2 regions of the Exiguobacterium sp. s127 genome follow, and region 2 is predicted to be linked to the other one. Evidence: riboswitches for the same ligand, from Rfam matches in the RefSeq annotation. Region 2 holds a riboswitch; the other holds the start of a gene.
The links. Region 2 has a riboswitch for cyclic di-GMP ahead of KNP98_RS11785 (hypothetical protein). Riboswitches for the same ligand answer to the same signal wherever they lie in the genome.

Region 1 (9,886 bases), on a different contig from region 2:
CGTCTCATAACTCGTCTTGACGAGTTCGAAGAAGAGCCGGCTCGCGAAGAAGTGCTCCGACGTCCCGACCGCTTGTTCGAAGATCGGGAAGACCGGGGCTTCGACGTGTTGGAACGTCATCCATTGTTGAATCAACCGCCCTTGTTCTGCCGACAGGACGTGCTTCGGTTTCGGACGGTCGTATTTGAGATCGAGTGATAAGTTCGTCACACCCATCACATTGTCCGGTAAGTTGTATTTATAATCCGCTTCCGTCAGTTGCGTCGGTGTGATGGCGATGATTTCAAACTGATGCATCGGCATCTGCTGGATCACCATGTGGACCCAGCTCGCGACACCACCGCTGACGTAGGGATAGCTGCCTTCGACGACTAAACCAATCTTCATTCTGTTCCCTCCTCGATCGGTAGCGTGACCGTTGCTTTCGTCAACGTGACTTGATACAACGTCTCGCCTGCAAGCGCGCGGACCGTCCCGAAATCGAACGTCCCTGTCTTGAGGTGTTGACCCGGAGCGACACGGACGAGCATGACCGATGGCTTCAACATGTTCGTCCCGTTGATTTCAATCGTCTTGTCCGTATAGGTGACGTTGATGTCCGACTGTTGGTACTGGACGTATTTTTCATACGCTTCGTACTGGGTCAAGCTCTCGAGGTACGGATACATCGTCTTGACGTCGCGGAACATCTCTTCCATCGTCTTCTCCATCTCTGCCCAGCCCTTCCCTTTCGACCGGTCTTCGTCTAGCACGTCATCCGGGTGGATGAAGTGGGTAAACATTCCGAAGTTCGCGACGGCATCCGCCATGACGAACGTATCGTTTGCCGTTTCGTTGTAGCCGCTCGAAATACGCGGGAAGTTGTAGAGATTTTGATGGACGGGATCCGGTCCGAACTCCTGGATGTAGCTACCCATCGAGGGATCGCCCGAGTAGAGTGAGGCGACGATCAACTTGTCTTTAAAGACATTGTTGAGTGCTGTCAAACCGGTCTCGTTGATGATGTTCGACGGCGGGACATAACTTTGAATCGACTCGTTCGGGAAGTAATAGTCGTGCGTCCCGATGACTTTCTTTAATGCTTCCTCCATTTGATCACGGTTGTTCCACGGGACATAACCGAGGTTCGGGTCAAGCGTCTCACCGGCGACGACGAGTGGCTGGTGATTAAAGCCGTGCAGTCCGATTTCGCCACCCATCTTCAGCAGACCCCGCCCATAGTTGAGCATCGGGGTGCGGATTTTCTCCGACAAGTCTTCCGTCGTCTCTTCCGTCGTATTCTTATAGCTGCCGATGATGAACCCGGTATAGGTAACATCTTGTTCGTCGGCGATTCGTTTCATGTCACGCCACCAGATTTCTTTAAAGAACTCCTTGATCGTCCGGTTATAAGTCTTCTCGATTGCGGCGTTCGTATTCCCGGGGACCGGTGACGGGAAGTCATCAAGATGCGTCACTTTGATCGCCGCCTGTTGACTGACGAATGACGGGAACAATAACGATAACGTCTGGAGCATTAAACCGCGTGAGTTTTTCTCAGCGAGCGATGTCGTGTTCCAGAACAGGACTGTTCCCTTGCCGTACGCTGATGTCCAAAGAATCGGTTCACCGGACGCCGTGATTTTGACGTCCGCTTGCGGTAGCAGCTCGACGTCGGCGATACTGTGGGCGAACAAGTTCGACGAGTCCGGCAGATCGACGAAACCAGGGAAGATTTCTTCCTTGAAGGTCAATCCGTTGATGCCGTCTTTGAAATCACCGAACTGTTTCACCCCGACGAGCTCCGCCCAGTCCTGATTGATGAAGCGTGCTGCGATATAAAGCCGTCCGCCGTCCTTGACGAATTGACGAATCGTTTCGTAGGGCCAGTCACGTGAGTGCTCTCCCGCTAAAACAAGCACGGTCCGCTCGGACGGCTCCAATTGCTCGATTTCTTTGATTGAGATATTCGTATACGGGACTTTCGCATACTTCAGTGCATATTTAAAGTTCGTCAAGACACTTTTTGAGAGCTCGCCTTTATCCTGATGGATATAGACTTGTAACGGTTCTCCGTCCATCTGTCCCTCCTTGCCCGACATCGTCTGAAACGTCTTTTGTTGCGTCTCCTCGGTCGGAATCAGGCGATGTCCATAATCAAGACGTAACAACTGGACGACGCCGATCGTGACGAGCAGAATCGCGAAGACGGCGACGACGTAGGTCGTGATCGATTTTTTCATAGTTCCACTCCTTCCAGCCGGTCCAAAATGTAGCGTTTCTCGTCCGGAATGTCGTCCGGTGCGACGTGTGTTTTCAATTGTGTCACGAGCGGTGCCAGCTTCGTCCAGTCACCTCTCGTGAAGTGATATTCGATTGCCAGCAGGTAGCCGTCCGCTTGCTCCGGGTAGTGCATGATCAAGCGTTCATAGTAGCCGAGTCCGTCCGCGACGTCGCCTTTCGCGAGGGCGAGCTTGCCGCACGCCTTCAAGCACGTCGCGTCCGTCGGATACTGAATCCGCATGTCTTGTAAATACGATCCGAACCGATCAAAGATCCGTTTTTGCATGCTGTCGTCGAGCAGTCCACTTTCGATGAAGGCTTCGAAGGCGTCAATCAAGTGGTAATACGTCGTGACATGCCCCGGATTCAGTTGTTCCTCCCGACTTTTAATCGTCGCTTCGTACCGGTCATATAACGTATTGCGGACCGTCGCGGCGTAGTGGACCGTCTCCGAGTCGGCATGGTCGAGCCCGAACTGAAGGTACTTCCCGGAATCGGCAATCGATGTCGTCGTCAAGCGGACGATCGATTGTTTCCGTTCCTTCGCGTCCATCGCCATCGCTTCGCCCATCGGCACCAAATCGATGTTGTCGGCCGCCTGTTGTTGCAGTCCTTCCAGGTTGACGACGTCGAACTCGATGTAGTCATCGTAGTCGAGCAACGTCTTGTCTGACGCGTATCGTCTTGCGATCAGCCAACTGACGAGACCGAACAGTTCACCGAGCAGCGGGACGAAATAACAAATCAGGGCGATCCATTTGACGAGACCACGCTGTGCCGGATCCATCCGTGCCGTGATCAGTTTCGCGACGAGAAAGACGATGACGGCATGAATCAGAAAAAATAACAGGACGAAGAAAATCATCCAAGATTCCCTCCTTTTCGTGCGAACAACTCTTTAATCCGTTGCTCGAATCCTTCAGCGTTCTCTTGCGGTGTTCCCGGTAAGAGGAAGTGGAGCATTTGATTCGTCTCGTCATAGCCGATGATGTCGATTTCCCGCATCGACTGGCGTAGGATTAATTCCATTTCAATCAACGACAGCCGGACCTGTTCGACCGGCAAGACGACTGTACTGTACGGCTGATCGTACTGTTCAGCTCGGTGTTGTTGGAGTGCGACTTTTTTATTGAATGGCTCGATTTGATAAATCCGTGTCCCTTCAATCAAATCACCACGCGACGCATTCCATTCCATCGTCAACGTTTTTTCGATTCGTGTCCCGGTCCAGTCGAGAATCAACTGCATGATGTTCATTTCGTAACTCGTCAGGCGGTTGAAGTCGATCGCCTGGATGACGACGACTTCCTGAATCTTCCCGTCGTAGCGGATTGGTGCAATCAGTAACGGGACGTCCGTCTCGTCCATCGTCCGGATTGAGATCGCATTCGTCTTGAACATCCGTTGATAGATGCCGGTCGACGGATCGATGAATAGTGTTTGCGGCAAGACCTCTTTCTCACCGAAGCGGACGTGGAGTCGTAACGTCCGTTTGGACGCATCGACGTGATAGATGGCAAGATTCTCTGCCTTGAACGAACGTTTCAAGACATCGACGAGGCGATCGCGGACGATATCGGCCGCCGTTTGGTCGAGCTCGAGTCCGACTTGGTAGATTTTCGTTAATGTATGATCCGAGTCGAGGACCTTCTTTTGCATTGTCGACTGCGACAGTCGGAGCTTTTCGACCGTCTCGAGCAAGTGGTTGTTTTCTTCGACGACTTCTTCGTGGCGGAGTCGTAACGATAAATAACGTTCCTGGAACGAGGTGCTAAAAATCCCGCAGACCATCGCGACGAGGAAGTGGAAGATGATCCAGCTCAGTTCCGTCCGGTCGTATAAAAATAGGAGAATGTCCGAACCTTCGACCGACAGGAAAAACAGGTGGTACAGCATCGTCATCGTGAAACTGACGAACGCCCCGAGCAGACCATAGCGGAGGGCGAACAATAAAATATAAAAGATTAACGGATCAATTGCCCAATTCGAGACCGAAAGGCTAAACATATAGTCAAGAATACCGATAAGTAAAATACTAGCTAGCATTTCTATCCATTTGACTGTATTTCTATGCTGTGTGTAAATCATGGCACACTCTCCTTAAAATAGTTATTTACATTTTTATTAGCAGTGGTAAGATTTAGTCAAACAGGCAATTACAACTAAATATCGAGAAGGGCAAACTTACTGAAAAGTAAGGGCGCAAAGACATGGGTCGTCGATCTTCGGATACCGATCGCCAGTCTGCAATGCCGCAGCCGCTCTCTGATAAAAATCAGGAGGCTACTAACCATGGGTATTATCTCACTCAAACGCGTGACGTCTTTTTTGTGCATTCTTTTTTTAGGAGTGTTACTAATGACACCAATCACGGGCAAAGCTCAATCAACGAATCCACTCGATTCCGTCAGCTCGTATAAGGTCTACTACGATGCACCGACGAAATCAAAAATCAAGAAGATGCAAAAGTACGATGTCATGATCATCGAACCGGTCTTTTACTCAGCGAAACAAATCGCAGAAATTCAAAAGTACGGCACGAAAGTCTATGGCTACATCAACACGATGGAAGCCGACAACTGGAACACAGACTTGATGGCACAATTAAAGGAATCAGATTTCTTCCACCGTGCTGGACAACGTGTTCACTACGCGGAATGGGATTCATACTTAATGGACATCAACTCGAAGCATTACCAAGCGGTCCTCATGCAAGAAGTCGAAAAGCAAGTCGTCAATAAAGGACTCGACGGTGTCTTCTTGGATACAGTCGGCGACATCGACAACGAACATGCCGACCAACCAAAGATCCTTGAGCAGCAGCAAGTCGCGATGACGAACTTCTTGAAGAGCGTCAAGACGAAACATGCGGATCTCTCATTGATTCAAAACTGGGGCTTCGGGACATTAAAATACCATACGTACCCGTACATCGATGGCATCATGTGGGAAAGCTTCAACTACTCGACGGTCGCAAAAGACCAATGGTCAAAAGACCGGATGGCAGATCTTCAGGAGTTGAACGAAGAAGAAGACATCAAGACATTGACGATTTCTTCTAAACAAGGTGCGAAAAGTGCGCAGTATGCGAAAAAGAATGGGTTCATTCACTTAAAATCAAACAAGACGCTGAATTACAATAAATTCTAATCCACTTGCATATAATCTCATAACCGATTACTCAATTCCAATTATGACTGCTTTTGCATGACACAATTATACAGGATGTACTAAGCAAAACGTGTCACTTTTAAGAGGCAGGTCAACGAATTGAAACATCGAACGTAAAAAAGAGGTCCAGGCGATGGTTATCGCTGGGACCTCTTTTTCCTCATCTCATTCATTTATTCATATGGAGTACTTTCATCACGGTAAATCGTTCATCTGCTCTTTTCCGTCAAGGAATCGAATTTAGTGACTTCAATTAACAACAAACTGACCTACATAAATCGAAGACCTATTAAATGATTAATTCAAAAAAGACAATAGATTACAGAATTGATTGACGAATAATTTCATTTCTAACCGCTGTTGTATTTGCAATACATATTTTAGAAAAATCATTACATCTTATCGTATAAAAATAGTATTCTACTAATGATTAAATAGGGTGCTTTTAAGAAAAATTATACTTTAATTTCATCAATAGAAAAAATTAATTCTTTTTTTAATATTTCTACAATTTTTTGAGCGGCATTTCCATCTCCATAAGGATTATTTGCTAACGACATTTTTTGATGTTCCATAGAATCAGATAACAATAAATTACTTTCTGTAAAGATATTTTCTTCACTAGTACCTACTAATTTCAAAGTACCAGCTTCAACGCCTTCCGGTCTTTCGGTAGTATCTCTTAAGACAAGAACAGGTACTCCTAAAGATGGAGCCTCTTCTTGAACCCCTCCAGAGTCAGTTAATATCAAATGTGCCTTAGAAGCAAAGTTATGAAAATCAAATACCTCCAAAGGATCAATCAAATGGACTCGATCCAAATCAGATAGCTCACTGTTGGCCAACTCTTGTACAACAGGATTCATATGTACGGGATAAACAATCTCTATGTCCTCGTACTTATCATGTAATCTTTTAACCGCTCTGAAGATATTTCGCATAGGTTCACCTAAATTCTCTCTGCGATGCGCAGTAAGAAGAATTAATCGGTTTTTGCGTCGAACTATGGAATCTAACAATGAATTATCATAGTCTTCAGAAACTGTAGTTTTCAAAGCATCTATAGCCGTATTTCCAGTAATATAAACTTTTGATTTTTCTTTGCCTTCTTGGATTAAATGATTTGCAGCAGTTTCCGTAGGAGCGAAGTGGAAATCAGTCATCACTCCAGTTAGTTGACGATTCATTTCTTCTGGATATGGTGAATATTTGTCATACGTTCTAAGGCCTGCTTCCACATGACCCACTTTAACCTGATTATAAAAGGCTGCTAATGAAGCAGCAAATGTCGTCGTTGTATCTCCGTGTACTAATACGATATCAGGTTTTACAGAAGAAATTACTTCATTCATTTTTTCTAAAACTTTCGCTGTAACACTTACAAGTGTCTGATTTTTAGTCATTATATCCAAATCAAAATCAGGGACAATTTCAAAATGTTCTAAAACTTGATCTAGCATTTGACGATGTTGTGCTGTAACAACAATTATCGATTCGATATCTTTATATTTTTCTAGTTCTAAAACTAATGGAGCCATCTTTATCGCCTCTGGACGTGTTCCAAACACAGTCATTACTTTTAACAATTTACTGCCTCCAATAATTAGTATTCAAAAGAGCGGACTTTTTCTTTTTTCGAATCATTTATGCTAAATGTATTGCCATAATTGTATAAATTCCCAAACTCACTAACAGACGAACTTATTATGTTTACAGTATCAAAAATTTGTGGTGTTCTCATGTAACCAAACAGTTTATCTAAATCAAGATTTTTAAACTCATTATGATTAGTTAATACCAAAATCAAATCTGATCCTTCGATTGATCTTTCAACTTCCAAAATATTATTTTTTAATTTTTCAACATCTACATGTGGATCATGAATTAAAACTTCTATCCCCAAATTTTTCAATCGTTGAATTATTTCAAAAGCTGGACTTTCTCTTGTATCATCCACATTGCCTTTGTATGTTACACCGAATATAGTAATTTTAGGTTCGTTAATATTAATAATCATTTTTTCCACAGTTTCAACAACATACTTAGGCATTGAGTTATTTACTTCACGTGCACTTCTTATTATATCAGTATTTTCAGGTGACTTCGCAATAATAAAGTATGGATCAACAGCTAAGCAGTGCCCTCCAACTCCAGGACCTGGTGTATGTATATTTACACGCGGATGTTTATTAGCCATGTTAATCACATCTAAAACGTTAATACTTAAATCGTTACAGACTTTAGTTAATTCATTAGCTAAGGCGATATTTACATCTCTAAAAGTGTTCTCCATCAATTTAGACATTTCTGCTGTTTTGGAATCAGTTAAAACAATTTCACCTTTTACAAAGATCTTATATAGGTCAGCAGCTTTGATAGCACACTGTGGTGTTACCCCCCCCACTATTCTGTTGTTTTCTACTAATTCCTTTAAAATTTGACCAGGCAAAACTCTTTCTGGACAATGAACTACATAAATATCTTTTCCTACAACATAACCAGCCTTTTCAATTAAAGGTTTGATATAATCCTCCATAGTTCTTGGTTCAATTGTAGACTCTACAATTACTAAGTTTCCTACTTCTAAATAAGGTACAATTTGTTTGGTAGCTTCTAAAACATATCTGAGGTCACATGACTTATTTACATCATCATTATTAGGTGTTGGCACAGCTATAATAAAAGCATCCGCTTTTTCAGGGAAAAGAGATGCTTTAAATTTTTTGCTTTGAACCATTTCAGAAATCACTTCGCTTAATCCAGGTTCTTCAATATGAATTTCTCCTTGATTTAAACCTTCGACAATATTCTTATTAATGTCTACTCCAACAACATCTACACCTGATTTAGCAAAAACTGCAGCCGTTGGTAAACCAATGTATCCCATTCCTATAACATTTAATTTCATTTTTTAAAACCCCTTATCTATTTTATTTTTTCTACTGACACATCTGTGTTCTTTGTATTAAAACCACTATTAATTAACTTTCCGTATCCTTCTGAATAGACCTTTCGATCATTTAATTCAAACTTAAAAGGATGTGTAGACTCATCTACGACAATTAACTCATTTCCGGATAAATAAAAAGTTCTTTCATGTGTAATTCCTTTGAAAATCATTCTTATTTTTATCTCTTCTTTGGTTAATTTTAAAATTTCTCCTCGAACCGTTGAATTGACATTAAATACATTAATAAAATCATTAAAATCCGATTCGTATTCAGGAACGTTATGTGCTTTAGAACTTCTAAAATAATTTCTTTGCTCTTTTGATTCTGTATAGACATAGCTACCAGGATCCTGAAAATAAGACTTACCTTTATAAAAAATTTCAAAGTTAAGAAAATCATCATGCAGATGAGCTTTTAACATTTTATTTACATCTGGAACAACCCTAATTAGTAAAACAAAGTTATCATTTAAGACCTTTATTAATCCAAAATTTGAAGAAAACTCAATTTTACTTTTGTTTACTATGTTCGTAGCTCGATTAAAAATAATTTTATGCTTACTTTGGAATTCTGCAGTTTTGTCATAGAAAAGCGACTTATTTTCTTCTAACAAATATTGTTCTTTTGTAATTCCTTTCAAAACAGTATTTTCTTTAAAATCTTTTGTGATTATTTTCTTCTTTATAAACTCACTGAAAAAATCAAATTCGACTACTTTACGGACATTTCTAATAATTTTTTCATCATTCTCAAATCCAAAAACATGAGATGCAATAAATAAAATATTAGAGCTTAGTTCATTTTCAACAAACACATTATTTGATTCATTGATTAATAATGTGTTGTCTTTGGAAAAATATTTTTCTTTATAGTCTTTTACTGAGTAAAAATCGCCTTCAGGAAAAATTTTCAGCAACCTACCGCTATCATTATCACCAATTTGAGAAAAAACTAAGTTTTCATATGTATACATATTAGAAAAAACTGATATTTGAGATAGTTTATGTATAATATTTTCATTTAATTTCTCATTGTTATTAATTAAAATTCCGAAAGAATAAAATATAAGTTCGCTGCTTAATCTATGATATGCAGTGGAACACTCATAATTACTCCCGTCTTTAAAAAATTGTTCATCAAATTCTCTTATGACTTCTTTTTTAGAAAATTCATACCATTTTTTTGTTTCATCATTCGAAATATAACTTGAAATAAACAATAAAGCACATAAATTCGAAAGATAATGATTACCACTTTTTTGATTCAAAAAATTTAATTCTAAATTTGAATAAATAAACCTACCGTGATGTATCATCATTCTAACTATATTTTTCTCAAATTGATCATTCAATATTCGGTTAGTATCTTGCGAACGAAATAAATCATAAGAAATCAGAATATTTACCGATCTAATAGCTACATCCATTGTAGATTTCCAATTCACTCCAAAACCTATTGGGTTATTTTGATCGAAATCTTTAATTTGATTTTTAAATTCATTA
Region 2 (9,886 bases):
TTCAGCTTTTATACAAACACAGAAGTTTCATTCAAGCTCGTCCTGTTGAACCTGGCCGGGATGTTGCTGTTATCGAGCTGGACGCTACTCATCCAGTGGAAGAAACGGCGATGGATCTGGCTTGGTCTGTTAGTGCTACATAGTTTCCTGTTAGTCTCAGATCTTTGGTATTACCGCTACTTTGACGATTTACTGTCCGTTTCCCTGATGTCGCAAATGCTTCAAATGAGTGATGTGGGCAGTGGTTTTATGGCACTGATCGTCCCGACCGACTTTTTCCTGTTCGCAGATAGCATCATCTTCGGACTCGTTTTAATTTTCTTACGGAAGAAACGGTTTGACATTGCAAAGCGACAACAACATCGTTCGGCGGTTGCCGCTTTTCTCGCCGGCATCGTGCTGTTCGCAGCACCGCTCACCTATGCCGTCGTCAAACAGGACCAGCGGCTCGACCAGTCGATCTCCGACATGCGTGACTACTACCAGCTCGGGTTTTGGGGATATCACGGTGTCGATCTCGCCCGTGGAATCACGCGGGCCATCAGTCCGGACGGATCATTGACGGAAGCGGAGCGGCGACGGCTCGAACAATCCGCACCGGATGAAACGGCTGGTGCTGTCAACACACCGAACATCATCATGGTCCAGTTGGAATCCTTCCAAGGGTCCGTCATCGGACAGATGATTAACGGGCAGGAGCTGACGCCGCACTTAAACGAACTCAAACAGGAGTCGCTCTACTTCGAGTCGTTTTATCACCAAACGCACGAAGGACGGACGTCGGATGCGGAATTCATTACGAATACGTCGCTGTACCCGTTGAAGTCGGGCTCGGTCTACACCCGTTTCCCGGACAATGAGTTCGGCGCCTTACCGCAACTGTTAAAAGACAGCGGCTATGACACAGCCGCAATGCACGCCTACGACAAAGGGTTTTGGAACCGGGACAAAGTTTACGACAACCTCGGATTCAATCACTTTTTCAGTAATAAAGATTATCCGGACAACAAAGAAATCGGAATGGCCTTAAATGATAAACAGTTTTTGACGAAGTCGATCGAACATATGGAGACGTTACAAGAGCCGTTCTTCTCGTTCCTCGTCGCCTTGACGAGTCATACGCCGTATGAGATTCCAAAAGACGAACGCGAACTCGACTTAACAGGGTACGACGATCCGATGCTGAAACGGTATTACCAGACCGTTCATTATGTCGATCAAGGCGTCGGACTGATGATTGACGAATTGAAAGCGAAAAACATGTGGGATGATACCCTCGTGATCTTTTACGGTGACCACGACAGCGGCTTGACGAACGAAGGCAGCGAACTGCGGGAGAAAGCCGGAATCGACAACCCGGTCGACCTGTTCGAACTTGACCGGCAAGTTCCGCTGTTCATCAAGAAACCGAATCAACAGGACGGAAAGATCATCAAAGAAAACGGCGGACAAATCGATATTGCTCCGACGATCGTCGACTTGCTCAACCTCGAGTCATCCTACATGATGGGCAACTCGCTCGTCGATGATGAACCGAACGTGACGGCGTTCCGTGATGGTTCGTTCCGTTATCAAAACTATTATTATGAAGCGGACTTAACGGAAAAAGCCGGCAACGGTGTCTGTTATGACGTCTCGACGACAAGCGAAGTCGACCTTGATTTATGTAAAAAACAAGCGGATGTCCGGAAGGATTTACGCCTATCGGATGCCATCATTGAGAAGAACGGCTTGGAACAATAAACGAATTAAGAAATCACTTTTTCTTCACGCGCTTTCCTCAGGCGAGACACAAGCCAGTTTTCCTGTCCTCTCTGGACAGGAAAGCGGGTCTTGTTTGTCTCTGACAGCGCAAGTCACCTTGCGCTTTTTCCTGCAGGAGTCGCGTGATTCAAATGATTTCTGCAACACTAAAGGAGGAGCAGGACTCAACATCCGGCTCCTCTTTTTATGTGCTTTAGTCAATCCATCTTGAACGGATCATTTAGTGAGATGTCCGATATTTATTCAACCACTGTCGTTCCTCGTCAAACAGGACATCCCATCTTTTCGTGATGATCCAGTCAAACAACACCGGAATCGTCTTATCCGATTGTCGATAGCGATTCAAAAAACGCAGTGCAACCAGACCATCGTCGCTTTGAATCTGCCGCTTTCGCTTCAACATAGTCTTCAGCCGTTTGACGACCGGCTGAATGGAGGATGCATCCCCGTGTTTCGCAATTCCGAGCAACGCATATGCTTTGACGTCGACCGACCGATCCTCCAAACCTTTTATAAACATTGGCAGGAACGAGTCGTCTCCTAGTTCACTGATGGCATTGAGTGCCGAGTGCCGGACATCACCTTTCGGATGATCGAGGAGCGGTAACAGATGCGGAATCACCCGCTCCGTCCCGATCGTTGCCAACACAAAATTCGCACTCATGATCTCAAACGAATCGGTGGAGGTCGTAATAAATCGAATTAACGCCTCTTCTGCTAAAGCCCCCCGACAGGAGCCGAGTGCATCAATCGCCGAATTTCGAATAGCCGAACGGGAATCCTCGACATACTGGATGATATCCGTCGCGTCATGTACCCGTTCCTGTTTCGCCGGCTCATCGAGGATGCTGACAATTAGTGTCGGCTTCGTCTCTTGCGCCAGCCGTTCTAACAGAAAATCAGCAACACGTACGTCACCTGTATTCATCCCAATTGTCCCAAGCATAAAGTAGAAATACTGTTTCATTTCTAGTCGCTTAGTCTGTTCAAGCAGGTCCATTAACACAGGAAGCATTTGAATATCCTGAAAACGCCGTGCTGTTTCATAAGCCAAGTCAGACGGCGGCCCTTCACTCGTAGAATAACCCCATTCTTCATCGTACACATATTCATCAATCGACATCTGCCCCGCTAATGCGATCAATTCATCTTTGTTCATCGTCAGTTCCTTTAGTCTTCTCAAACAGTTTATACCAGTACAACGTGATATCAATTTCCGGATTAGCAGACTGTTTCAGCGTATCTACCCCACCAAGCACAAATCCTTCTTTGGCATAAAAACGGCAGGCAATCAGATTATCGTTTTGCGCTTCAAGCGATAAGCCGATCAACGACTGTTCCTTCGCCCAGGTTTCGGCTGCTTCAAGCAACAAATGGCCGACACCATTTTTCCGAAAACTGCTTCGGACAGCGATATTTTCAATGTAGGCCAAACGATTCCAGTCTTTGACGAGACGGATTTGCCCAATGCATTCGTTCTCATGAAAAGCTAACAAAACAATTTTTTCACTGCTGTCGATATAAGTAGACCAATCCAGTGTGTCATCCGGGAAACGGATTTCTGATAGAGTATCGTATAACTGTTCTTCGTAAGACCAAATGCCGTCAGAAAAACGAGGAAGGACTTTACCAATGATAGGGAACGATTCATTTGTGTCGTTGATGATAGTTATGGATTGTTCCGTTAAAGGCCGAATCACGATTTTTTTAGATTGATTCATTAATTTCACCCTTCACTATGTATTTTCCAAGTTAATTCTTCAGTTAAATATCGAAAGTTTCTTCTCAATTTAGAGTTAATTTTAATATGACTTACTCAAGTACCCCTTAACCATCGCCACACATTCTTCAACCGAGTAATCACCTTCAATTCTTAATATCGGGCAAGATAATTCATTCATCCACTGCTCATGCAGAACTTTGCTTCTAACTTCTGGACCAGCATGATCATATAGTGAAGCCCACTCCAAAAAAATTTGCGATTGTTCATGCTTATCCCCATCCGGTAGTACTTCTTTCCCATATCTTTCGATTTCTCGCTTCTGCAATCTTTCGAGTCTAATTTCCGATGGAACCCACAAGAAAATAACGAGATCGAAATAAGACTTGAAATAATCTCCCCAGTTTACCGTGGCTCCCGATAAAATCCACTGTTCAGATTGTGATAAATCACTCTTTAGCATTTCTATTCTGTCAGGTATAGGTCGTTGTTCGGTAAATTTAGATATCCAAAAGTAATCATCTGCATCAAAAATTTTGTGGGGAAGAATTTCTGCTAAAGCTTTACCCAGTGTTGACGTTCCAGATCCCGAAGCACCCATGATATGAATTTTATTTTTCATTTTTCTTCTCCTTTATAGATTCTTTGTTTATCCGGTTTCTAATTATATAATTTTCCTGCTCCCAGATTATATTTTAACAAAAAAATTTACCTAATCCCTAAAACCATCAGAAGTAGACGCATACAGTTCAATTGAAACCCTGATATTTAAAGCAGTTCTCAATAAAATTCTATATTAACGAAACAAAAAAGAGACCCTCTATAAGTTCAGTGAACTTACAAAGGGTCTTCCCAAAAATCAAAAGTAGAATAGCAATCCTTCAATCTAATTCTACCAATCAACGGGTTGAATGCTTATATTTTACATCATTCCGCCCATTCCACCCATGCCGCCCATATCAGGCATTGCAGGAGCAGATCCGGCTGGTTCTGGTTTATCGGCGATGACGGCTTCTGTCGTTAAGAACATCGCTGAAACAGACGCTGCGTTTTGAAGTGCTGAACGCGTCACTTTCGCCGGGTCGACGATTCCCGCTTCAATCATGTCGACGTACTCGTCTGTCGCGGCGTTGTAGCCCATTCCTTGCGCTTCATGCTTGAGACGCTCGACGATGACTGAACCTTCTTGACCGGCGTTTTCCGCGATTTGACGGAGTGGTGCTTCGAGCGCACGAAGGACGATGTTGACGCCTGTCGCTTCGTCGCCTGTTGAGACAGCAAGAATCGATTCGACGGCTTTCGTCACGTGAATAAAGGCTGTTCCCCCACCGGCAACGATTCCTTCTTCGACGGCTGCACGTGTCGCATTCAGTGCATCTTCAATCCGGAGCTTGCGTTCTTTCAGTTCCGTTTCTGTTGCTGCTCCGACTTTGACGACAGCTACGCCGCCCGCGAGTTTCGCAAGACGCTCTTGCAGTTTTTCACGGTCGAAGTCGCTTGACGTTTCTTCGATTTGCGCACGGATGGCGCCGACACGTGCTTCGATTGAATCACTGTGTCCGTGTCCTTCGACGATCGTCGTGTTGTCTTTTGAGACGACGACTTTCGACGCACGGCCGAGTTGCATGATTTGTGTTTCTTTCAAATCAAGACCGAGCTCTTCTGTGATCAACTCTGCCCCTGTGACGATTGAGATGTCTTCGAGCATCGCTTTACGGCGGTCACCGAAGCCTGGTGCTTTCACCGCAACCGCGTTGAACGTACCACGGAGTTTGTTGACGACGAGTGTCGCGAGTGCTTCGCCTTCGACGTCTTCCGCGATGATTAAGAGCGGTTTATTTTGTTGGACGACTTGCTCAAGGACTGGCAAGATTTCCTGGATGTTCGAGATTTTTTTATCTGTGACTAAGATGTACGGGTTCTCAAGCACCGCTTCCATCTTGTCGGAATCCGTAATCATGTATGGTGACGCATATCCACGGTCGAACTGCATCCCTTCAACAACGTCGAGTTCTGTCGTGAAGCCGCGTGACTCTTCGATCGTGATGACACCGTCCTGACCGACACGTTCCATTGCTTCCGCGATCAATTGACCGACTTCTTCGTCAGCAGCAGAAATCGCCGCAACTTGTGCGATTGCTTCTTTGCCTTCAATCGGTTTTGCGATGGCGTGGAGCTCTTCGACGGCACGGCGGACCGCTTTTTCGATTCCTTTACGGATAACCATCGGGTTTGCGCCCGCTGTGACGTTTTTGAGTCCTTCACGGATCATCGCTTGTGCGAGGACTGTCGCTGTTGTCGTACCATCCCCTGCGATTTCGTTCGTTTTCGACGCGACTTCCGCGACGAGTTTCGCACCCATGTTTTCAAAGTGGTCCTCAAGTTCGATTTCTTTTGCGATTGTCACACCATCGTTCGTGATGAGTGGTGAACCGAATTTACGTTCGAGAACGACGTTACGTCCTTTTGGTCCGATCGTCACTTTGACTGCGTCTGCTAATGCGTCGACACCGCGGAGCATCGCGCGGCGTGCTTCTTCACTGAATAAGATATCTTTTGCCATGACTGAAATCCCCCTTTTATTATTGTGCTACTGCTAAAATATCGCTTTCGCGTAAGATTAAGTATTCATTGCCATCGACCTTGACTTCTGACCCGGCATACTGCGCGTAGATGACATGGTCGCCGACGTTCACTTCAAGTGGTACACGTACACCCTGCTCTGTCACACGGCCTGTACCGACAGCGATGACTTTACCCTCTTGTGGCTTTTCTTTCGCTGACCCAGGAAGAACGATTCCTCCGAGTGTTGTTTCTTCTTTTTTAACGACTTCGATCACGATGCGATCACCAAGTGGTTTTAACATGCGAAACATCCTCCTTGAAAATGACTGTTTTTTAGCACTCACTTTAACGGAGTGCTAACATATTTTTATCTTAAACGGTTTTCGATTGAAATTCAACCCTGAACCCTTATCCGTTTTCCCGAAATCGCCATCTTTGAACCATCACCATTCGTGCGCCCGGCCGGTTTGTTTGTTACAATCGGGACAGTACCTTCAATACAAAGGAGTTGTGTCCCGACCGATGAAAAATTCCGTCAATCTGCCGTTCAACATGGCTGATAAGTGGCAAATCCGTCACATCATTCCGATTGTGATTTATTTGATCGTCCAGCTCGTACCGGCAACATTCCCGAGCTTTCTCTCAAAAAGCCAAATTCCGGGTGTCCTCGGCTGGTGGCTTGCGATTGGCTTTACCGTTGCTGTCATCGTCTCGTTCTTCTGTCTTCGTCCTGACTGGCAGAAGTGGAAAGCAGAGGGCAATCAGACGGATCCGATTGACACATTAAAGTGGATCGGGATCGGAATCGTGTTGCTTTACGCCTTACTGATTAGCGTCAACCTGCTTGATGCCTGGATGTCTGGTGGACTCGAAAACGTCGCGAAATCACAAAATACGGATGACATCATGAAAGCAATCCAAGTCATCCCGATTTTACAGCTGATGGTCGTCTTACTCGGACCGATCATGGAAGAATTTTTATTCCGTCACATTATGTTCGGGAACTTGTCGACAAAACTGAACTTCGTCTTCAGCTTCGTTCTCAGTGGTGTTATCTTCGGGTTCATCCACGGAGACAACAAGTTTTTGATTTATGTCGCGATGAGTTTTGTTTTCTCACTCGTCTTCGTCAAAACGCGCCGCATCATAGCACCGATTGCGATTCACGTTTTCAATAACGGAATTGTCGTACTCGCACTCTATGCAATGACTTAACTTACGAAAGGTAGTGTTTTCATGCGCCAAGGCTCAAACTTCATGGCATTATTTTATGCCCTGTTCGGTATTCTGTTCATGTACCTCGCGTACAGCAACTCGATCGAGGCAGGAACCGTCTTTAACTTTTGGACGATTCTGTTGACACTGTTCGCAGCGATCGACTTTTACCGTCTCTATCTGATTTTCCGCTTCCGGATGGCTGCGAAGAAGATGATTGAGAAGGAACAAAACAAAAAAAATGATAAAGAATAAGTAAGTATTTTCATCAACAAGCGCGCCTTCGCTATTCGAAGACGCGCTTGTTTTCTTTTAATGAGATTTATCCATTCGATACTTATCAATGATTACTTTCGCGACATCTAAACTAATCCGCTCATCGATGACAAGGTTCTTAATCATGTTAACGAATTCGACATCATCTTCCTGTACTGACTCAATCCGTTGAATGAGTTGATTCAGCTTCGTTCGAACCGTCGGATACGAGACTTGATACGCAACTGCCATATCTTTAAGCGATCCTGAATTTAAAACAAACTTCCGTATGAATTCAAGATGTTCTTGTTCTAATGCCAATACCCATGGAGGAACTTCATTTCTGTCCATTGTAGTGTACTCCTCTATCTATTTTTACGTTACAAATCTTGCACTTCGAGTCGATCCTTTTCCTGCTTCAAACGTTTTTTACGCGCTTTTTCCCCATCCAATCCAATACCAATCAACGTCGAAGTACTAATCATTGTACCGATTTGTATTAAAGATTTTTTGTCCTCAGACCAGACGCCTCCATAGAAATAGATGTAGATCCCAGCGAGTACAATCAGTACCGGTAATAGCCACGCGAGTTTTCCATTTTTCCTAGATAAATAAAATTGTCCAACCATGAAAATAATAACACCAATCGCAATCGATAAACTCCCCATAAACTAGACCCCACTTCTATTTAATATAATCCAAATATGAATTATATTAAATAAAAAGTCAACATAGTTTAATTTAATTTAAATATTGTTTTAAAAATAGTTACTTTTATTAAAAAAAGTGATTTAGAATATATTTATTATCTCACTTCAAATAATTTATATTTTACTGACTCATTATCGAAAACCCTTATCTATCCATAGAAACAAATCACTTATACTGAATATACGGTTCTTCACCGGAATCGAACGGGCAAACCCACAGAAATGTGGTGACGCAAAACTATAGGGGCTACCGCTTCAAGCTATGCTTGCCAGTTACCGAAGTTCACAAAAGGAGACTACGTTCACATGAAAAAAATCAATTATGTCGTTACTGCCGGCCTCGCTTGTGCGTTGATGCTGACGCCGCTCGGCTCAATCGATGCCAAGAGTAAAACATCGAAGCATGACCGCAACAAGAACGGAATCCATGACAGCTGGGAAAAGAAGTACAAGCTTAAAGGGAAAAAACTTGCGCAGCAAGATACGGACCATGACGGCTTAAGCAACTACACCGAATATAAGCTCAAACTCAATCCACGGAAGAAAGACAGCGACCGCGATAAGATCAGCGACGCACATGAAGATACGGACCGTGATGGCTTAACTAACGCCATCGAACTCGAGCTTGGGACAAAACCATACAAACGGGATTCTGATGGTGATGGAATTCTCGATGGCAAAGAACGCAACAAGGGTGGTCACCGCTATGAAGATATGCTGAAAAAAATGAAGATTGCTCTCGCGACAGAGACGACGCAAAGTCAGATTAAATACCAGTTTAAAAAGAAGAAGAGTCAGCTGCGTGTCAAAACGAATGACGCAACGGTCGATGAAACCCGTGTCCGCCAATTGATTCAGTTCATCGAGTCACATCCGAAGATGACGGAAGAGGAATTACGGGCACAATTCGTCAGCTTATTCGCTCTCTCTGGTTCTTACGAGTTGGAGATTGAACTCGAGTACTTCGATCACGAAGAAACGAAATCAGAGCACCGTCACGTTGAAGAAGACGAGCAAGACGATGATCAAGGTCAGGACGAAGATGATGATTCAGATGATGACTCGGACGACGAGCATGAAGATGAAGATGAAGATGAAGATTAATCCTTAAACAAAAAAACACCTGCTCTAAAGACGACCGACGTCCATGTGACGAGGGGCGATCTTTAAGACAGGTGTTTTTTACTTTTCGTTGACCATTTCTTGAATCAATTCACGGTTCCGTTTTTTGAAAACTTCATTGTGGGATGAGACCATCGCGACTTTGGCAGCATCCGGTTCAATGAACTGCTTCGCCCGGTTGACGGCGTTTGCCGCGTCCTGGAATGTACCCGAAATCAAGTTCACCTTTCCGTCATGCGTCAAAATATCTCCTGCTGCATACAATCCCGGTACACTTGATTCGCTCGACGCGTTACCGGCGATGTAAAAGTCGTCGACTTGTTTGATGTCGAGTTCCGAGTTCGCGAGCAACTCTGCTTCCCGTTCGTAGCCATGGTTGATGATGACTTCATCGACGTCAACGATGTTTGTCACGTCCGTCGCACAATCAATCAATTCGACGGACGCAATCCGGTGGTGATCGTCGCTTGCGATCAACTTATGAATCGTCGTGTTGAGGAGACAGACGGCTGAGCTTCGGACGAGTTGGTCGACT

Region 1: it holds a riboswitch for cyclic di-GMP, as region 2 does, so the genes downstream of both, KNP98_RS00155 (glycoside hydrolase family 191 protein) here and KNP98_RS11785 (hypothetical protein) in region 2, are expected to answer to the same signal.

What each region holds. Positions count from the first base shown of each region.
Region 1 is NZ_JACSMO010000001.1:28,832-38,717, reverse strand. Features, by position in the region: gene pelF (GT4 family glycosyltransferase PelF) at 1-387, opposite strand, end outside; gene KNP98_RS00170 (DUF2194 domain-containing protein) at 384-2,222, opposite strand; gene KNP98_RS00165 (hypothetical protein) at 2,219-3,127, opposite strand; gene KNP98_RS00160 (hypothetical protein) at 3,124-4,350, opposite strand; cyclic di-GMP riboswitch class I at 4,430-4,514, shown strand; gene KNP98_RS00155 (glycoside hydrolase family 191 protein) at 4,621-5,412, shown strand; gene wecB (non-hydrolyzing UDP-N-acetylglucosamine 2-epimerase) at 5,889-7,007, opposite strand; gene KNP98_RS00145 (nucleotide sugar dehydrogenase) at 7,037-8,341, opposite strand; gene KNP98_RS00140 (heparinase II/III domain-containing protein) at 8,359-9,886, opposite strand, start outside.
Region 2 is NZ_JACSMO010000009.1:19,347-29,232, reverse strand. Features, by position in the region: gene KNP98_RS11835 (LTA synthase family protein) at 1-1,743, shown strand, start outside; gene KNP98_RS11830 (HEAT repeat domain-containing protein) at 1,985-2,923, opposite strand; gene KNP98_RS11825 (GNAT family N-acetyltransferase) at 2,910-3,485, opposite strand; gene KNP98_RS11820 (P-loop NTPase family protein) at 3,567-4,106, opposite strand; gene groL (chaperonin GroEL) at 4,407-6,047, opposite strand; gene groES (co-chaperone GroES) at 6,067-6,351, opposite strand; gene KNP98_RS11805 (CPBP family intramembrane glutamic endopeptidase) at 6,572-7,264, shown strand; gene KNP98_RS11800 (DUF4305 domain-containing protein) at 7,286-7,519, shown strand; gene KNP98_RS11795 (DUF2089 family protein) at 7,577-7,870, opposite strand; gene KNP98_RS11790 (hypothetical protein) at 7,900-8,187, opposite strand; cyclic di-GMP riboswitch class I at 8,427-8,510, shown strand; gene KNP98_RS11785 (hypothetical protein) at 8,536-9,333, shown strand; gene KNP98_RS11780 (NAD(P)/FAD-dependent oxidoreductase) at 9,412-9,886, opposite strand, start outside.